Regions from separate parts of the Paraburkholderia sp. BR13444 genome, predicted to be linked through region 1. Evidence: predicted binding sites of a transcription regulator. Region 1 holds the regulator's gene; the other holds the start of a gene.
What was found. The regulator HrcA, encoded in region 1, represses chaperone genes, less so after heat shock. The targets are predictions, from matches to a motif close to TTAGCACTCNNNNNNNNNGAGTGCTAA.
Positions count from the first base shown of each region.

Region 2: the regulator HrcA is predicted to act here: its motif matches at 1,313-1,339, upstream of groES (co-chaperone GroES).

Region 1 is NZ_JBFPKM010000008.1:362,827-365,908, forward strand. Features, by position in the region: gene recN (DNA repair protein RecN) at 1-20, opposite strand, end outside; gene AB3X95_RS23880 (NAD kinase) at 84-986, opposite strand; gene hrcA (heat-inducible transcriptional repressor HrcA) at 1,197-2,216, shown strand; gene hemH (ferrochelatase) at 2,398-3,082, shown strand, end outside.
Region 2 is NZ_JBFPKM010000019.1:86,339-89,420, forward strand. Features, by position in the region: gene AB3X95_RS33950 (hypothetical protein) at 1-332, opposite strand, end outside; gene AB3X95_RS33955 (hypothetical protein) at 653-1,039, shown strand; gene groES (co-chaperone GroES) at 1,411-1,701, shown strand; gene groL (chaperonin GroEL) at 1,755-3,082, shown strand, end outside.

The DNA.
Region 1 (3,082 bases):
ATCGAGAGGTGGCGAAGCATGGAGGTCGTCGGGTAGCTTGGATTCGGGTGGCGGCCGCGGCGGCGTGGGCTTGAAAGCGCCGCTTACGGCCTCGGGTCTTCTTCGTGCGACGGGTACTCGTGCCAGTGCAGCTTCTTGCGCAGCGTCGCGTAATAGCTGTAGCCGACAGGATGCAGCATTGGCACCGTGTGACGCGAACGGCGCACCTCGATCGTGTCGCCGAGCTCCAGCGACGTGAACGACTGCATGTCGAAATTGACGTTCACTTCGCGCCCGGAAACGATCTGGATGCTGACCTTCGAGTCGTCCGGCAGCACGATCGGCCGGTTCGACAGCGCGTGCGGCGCGATCGGCACGAGCACGAAGCCCTGCAATTGGGGATGCAGGATCGGCCCCTGCGACGACAGCGCGTACGCAGTCGAGCCGGTCGGCGTCGCGACGATCAGGCCGTCCGAGCGCTGGTTGTACATGAAGCGGCCGTCGACCGACACGCGCAGCTCCGCCATGCCCGAAAAACCGCTACGGTTGACCACCACGTCGTTGAACGCGAGCGCGTGATAAATCGACGTGCCGTCGCGCACGATGCGCGCTTCGAGCAGCACGCGCTCCTCGCGCTCGAAATTGCCGGACAGCATTTGCGGCACGATCTCGCGCATGTCGGAGATTGGAATGTCGGTGATGAAGCCGAGCCGTCCGTGGTTGATGCCGATCAAGGGCGTGCGATATGGCGCGAGCTGGCGACCGATGCCGAGCATCGTGCCGTCGCCGCCGAGCACCACGGCGACGTCGGCGCGCGCGCCGATCTCGGCGGGACGCAGCGCCGGATAGTCGGTTACGCCGATTTCGGCGGCGGTGTCGGCTTCGAACACGACTTCGAGGCCGAGCTTCGCGATGCACGCGGCGAGCGCGGTCAGCGGCTCGCCGATGCCTGGCGTATTGCTGCGCCCGACGAGCGCGACGGTCTTGAACTGGCTGGTCACTTGCATGCCGGCATTACACCATAGGTAGGGCCTGAAAAGAACCGCAGGCCAACCCGGTAGCGGGCCGACGCACGCGGGGCGTCTGCGCATGTCGCGATTATCGTTAGAATGGTGAAGACCCGATGACATGCGCGCCCGCTGACGGCGCCGCATTTGCCGGGAGCGGGCGCCGCGGGCGCTCGCGGCTGCGATGCCATTGAGCTAAAATTTTTCCTCATGCTAGATCCTCGCGCACAAACCCTCCTCAAAACGCTGATCGAGCGCTACATCGCCGAAGGTCAGCCGGTCGGCTCGCGCACGCTGTCACGTTACTCGGGCCTCGAGCTGAGCCCGGCCACGATCCGCAACGTGATGTCGGACCTCGAGGATCTGGGGCTCGTGATCAGTCCGCACACGTCGGCGGGGCGCATTCCGACGCCACGCGGCTACCGTCTGTTCGTCGACACGATGTTGACGGTCGAGTCCGCCGCCGACGAAGAAGCGGTGATGCGCGCGGTCAAAACCACGCTGCAGGTGGGCGAGCCGCAGAAGATCGTCGCCGCGGCGGCGAGCGTGCTGTCCAACCTGTCGCAGTTCGCCGGCGTGGTGCTCACACCGCGCCGCAGCCACGTATTCAAGCAGATCGAATTCATGCGCCTGTCCGACAAGCGCATTCTGCTGATCATCGTGACGCCCGAAGGCGACGTGCAGAACCGCATTCTCGCCACCCAGCGCGACTTTTCGCCTTCGCAGCTGGTGGAAGCCTCCAATTACATCAACGCGCACTTCGCGGGCCTCTCGTTCGACGAAGTGCGCCGCCGCCTGCGCGAGGAAATCGACGAGCTGCGCGGCGACATGACCTCGTTGATGCACGCGGCCGTTACCGCGAGCACCGACGAATCCGATACCGGCGAGACCGTGCTTATCTCCGGCGAGCGCAATCTGCTCGAAGTCGCCGATCTTTCGTCGGACATGGCGCGCCTGCGCAAGCTGTTCGATGTGTTCGACCAGAAGACCAGCCTCCTTCAGTTGCTCGACGTCTCGAGTCACGCGGCGGGTGTACAAATTTTCATTGGCGGCGAATCGACGCTGGTGCCGATCGAGGAAATGAGCGTCGTCACCGCGCCGTACGAGGTGAACGGCAAGATCGTCGGCACGCTCGGTGTGATCGGACCGACCCGCATGGCCTACAACCGCGTGATTCCGATCGTGGACATCACCGCGCGGCTGTTGTCCATGACGCTTAGCCAGCAGTAGTCCTCGCGCTCGGCGGCGGCGCCGCCGTCATCGCAGCCCGTGCCGGCCATGATGCGCGAACGGGCGGCGTCTGCCAATCGTCCGAATGGCCAGGGCCCCGCGGCGCCGGGCCGAACCCGCGCCGCTATAATGAATCTCCATTGAATCGACTCGCCGCGTGAAGCGGTGACTTCTGCTGCCTATGCGCTTCGACCTCGAGCGGCCATCACAGAACGCCACGTCGCATCGCGTCGCCGTGTTGCTGATCAACCTCGGCACGCCAGATGCGCCGACGCCGCGCGCGGTGCGCCGCTATCTCGCGCAGTTCTTGTCCGATCCTCGCGTGGTCGAAATTCCCGCGCTGCTGTGGCAGCTGATTCTGCGTCTGCTGATCTTGCCGTTTCGCGGCCGCAGCTCGGCGAAGAAGTACGCGGCGGTGTGGATGCCTGAGGGCTCGCCGCTGCGCGTGCACACTGAAAAGCAGGTCGAGGGCTTGCGCCATCTGCTGCAAGTCAACGACTACACGGTGCTGGTCGACTACGCGATGCGCTACGGCACGCCCGGCATTCCGGCAATGCTGAACCAGCTGAAGCTCGCCGGCACCGAGCGCGTGCTGCTGATGCCGATGTATCCGCAGTATTCGGCGTCGACCACCGCGACCGCGTTCGACGAAGCCTTTTCCGCGCTCAAGCGCATGCGCAACCAGCCGGAAATCCGCACGGTTCGCCAGTACGCCGATCACCCGGCGTATATCGCGGCGCTCGCCGCGCAGGTGCGTCATCACTGGCATCTGCACGGCCGCCCTGATTTCGCGGCGGGCGACAAGCTCGTGCTGAGTTTCCACGGAGTGCCCAAGCGCACGCTCGACCTCGGCGACCCGTATCACG
Region 2 (3,082 bases), on a different contig from region 1:
GCTTGCGCGCCGGCGAGCGGCGCGCTCGCGGCTTCGGGCGCGCTCGCGTTCCACGGCAGCGGCGTGGCCGAGAAGGAACTGGGGGGAAGAGGGGGTTTCGACGGTACGCCGGTCGACGCACCTTTGGCCGCCGGCGGATGACGCGGCGGAATCTGCGACTCGTGGGCCATGTTGACCCCGGTCACGCGGTTCGCCTCGGCGTAGCACATCGCGTTATCGATGCTGCGCTCGTAAGGGCTCTGACTTCGGATCGGATAGGTGACTGGCCGCCACGCGAACGCGGCAGTGCTCGTCACCAATAGCGTCAGTACGGTATATGTTTTAAATGCCATCGCAGTCACTCCCGCAGCGATGTCTCGCCTTTTTGTGTTTGATTTCGTGTCGTGTTCGAGCTTGTTGTCGATGCCTGGCGCTCGTGCTTCTGTCGCGGCCTGCCGATAGGCCGTGGCGTTGCGGTGCTCGTGCCACGGCTCCCCGGAAGGGCACGTCGCAAATGCCGCTTTAACGAGCGTAGCACCGCGGCTTGGCCGCGCGATGCATCGAATAGCGCGCGAAAACGCCATCGTGCAGTGCAATCAGGACACAATCGGCGAGGCGGCGTTGAAGATCGGGACAATCCCTGGTCGCCACGAAGGATCGTCAGGAGTCGAAGATGAAGAATCCATCGTATCCCTATCGACCGCTTTGCGCTGCGCTTTGTTTGTCGATGCTGTCGCTCGCGCCGCTCGCGAGCGGCGCGAGCGACGCCAACATGAGCGCGGAGACGGCGGGCGAGCGGGCGAGTTTCGCGCAGGCGTTTTGCGGCGTGTCGCCCGAGCGCATCGGTGACTATAAGGAGCGGCTCCGAAAGGTGCTGACCGGAGCGACCGATTTCGATCAGCACTGGGACGCGGGCTGGCATCGCACCGACGACACCAATAGCCAGATGAACGCACTACGCGAGCGAGACCCGAAGGAATTCGCGGCGCGTATCAAGGTCAATTGCGAACGGCTCAAGTGGATGGCAGGTAACGCGTTGCGCCCGCCTGCGCAGAAGTGAGTCGAACCATGCTCGATCGGACGGGGGTTTTCCCTGGAAATCGCAGATCCGACGGTATCGAGTACGGTGCGTGGCTGCTGTTTGTCTGCGATAGCGCCCCTTCGTCGTGCGGCGACAAGCCGCAAATCTCGCCGCAAGTATTTGTTTTTGCTCGGGTTCGCAGCTCAGACGCATGATTGCGCCGGCGCGCCTGCACCGCGCCGGTCGTGCAAAACCTCGCCCGCAGCGCCGCTGTTCCCTACTTCTTGAATTTGTCACTACCCGTCCATATAATTAGCACTCGCTGCACGAGAGTGCTAACAACATCTCCGGTTGGCTCGTCCAGCCGGGTTTTCTCAGCGTTCTTCAGTCTCAATCAGAGAGGAGTATGTATGAACCTTCGTCCTTTGCATGATCGCGTGATCGTCAAGCGTCTGGATCAGGAAACCAAGACCGCGTCGGGCATCGTGATTCCCGAAGCCGCAGCGGAAAAGCCGGATCAAGGTGAAATCCTCGCAGTCGGCCCGGGCAAGCGCGACGACAAGGGCGCAGCGATCGCCCTCGACGTGAAGGTCGGCGACCGCGTCCTGTTCGGCAAGTACGCAGGCCAGACCGTCAAGGTCGACGGCAACGAACTGCTGGTGATGCGCGAAGAAGACATCATGGCCGTTGTGCAGAAGTAAGCGCAAAGTCGCTACTTCCCCGGTTATATCCAAAGTATTCAAGGAGTTAGAAGATGGCAGCTAAAGACGTCGTATTCGGTGATTCCGCCCGTGCCAAGATGGTCGAAGGCGTGAACATTCTCGCCAACGCCGTGAAGGTCACGCTGGGTCCGAAGGGCCGCAACGTGGTTCTCGAGCGCAGCTTCGGCGGCCCGACGGTCACCAAGGACGGTGTGTCGGTCGCAAAAGAGATCGAACTGAAAGACAAGCTCCAGAACATGGGCGCGCAAATGGTCAAGGAAGTCGCTTCCAAGACCAGCGACAACGCAGGCGACGGCACGACGACCGCTACGGTTCTCGCGCAATCGATCGTCCGCGAAGGCATGAAGTACGTCGCATCGGGCATGAACCCGATGGACCTGAAGCGCGGCATCGACAAGGCTGTTGCAGCCGCAATCGAAGAACTGCGCAAGATCAGCAAGCCGTGCACGACCAACAAGGAAATCGCCCAGGTTGGCGCGATCTCGGCGAACAGCGATTCGTCGATCGGCGAGCGCATCGCTGAAGCAATGGACAAGGTCGGCAAGGAAGGCGTGATCACCGTCGAAGACGGCAAGTCGCTGCAAGACGAGCTGGACGTCGTCGAAGGTATGCAATTCGACCGCGGCTACCTGTCGCCGTACTTCATCAACAACCCGGACAAGCAAGTTGCCGTGCTCGACAACCCGTTCGTGCTGCTGCACGACAAGAAGGTGTCGAACATCCGTGATCTGCTGCCGGTTCTGGAACAAGTCGCGAAGGCTGGCCGTCCGCTCTTGATCATCGCTGAAGACGTCGAAGGCGAAGCGCTCGCAACGCTGGTCGTCAACAACATCCGCGGCATCCTGAAGACCGTAGCTGTCAAGGCACCGGGCTTCGGCGATCGTCGTAAGGCGATGCTGGAAGACATCGCGATCCTGACCGGCGGCCAGGTCATCGCAGAAGAAACCGGCCTCACGCTCGAGAAGGCAACGCTGGCTGAACTGGGCCAGGCGAAGCGTATCGAAGTGGGCAAGGAAAACACCACGATCATCGACGGCGCTGGCGAAGCAGCGAACATCGAAGCTCGCGTCAAGCAAGTGCGCAAGCAGATCGAAGAAGCGACCTCGGACTATGACCGTGAAAAGCTGCAAGAACGCGTTGCCAAGCTGGCAGGCGGCGTTGCAGTGATCAAGGTCGGTGCTGCGACCGAAGTCGAAATGAAGGAAAAGAAGGCACGTGTCGAAGACGCACTGCACGCAACGCGCGCAGCTGTGGAAGAAGGCATCGTCGCTGGCGGCGGCGTCGCGCTGATCCGTGCGCGTACGGCGATCGCTGGCCTGAAGGGCGCAAACGCCGATCAGGACGCAGGTATCAAGATCGT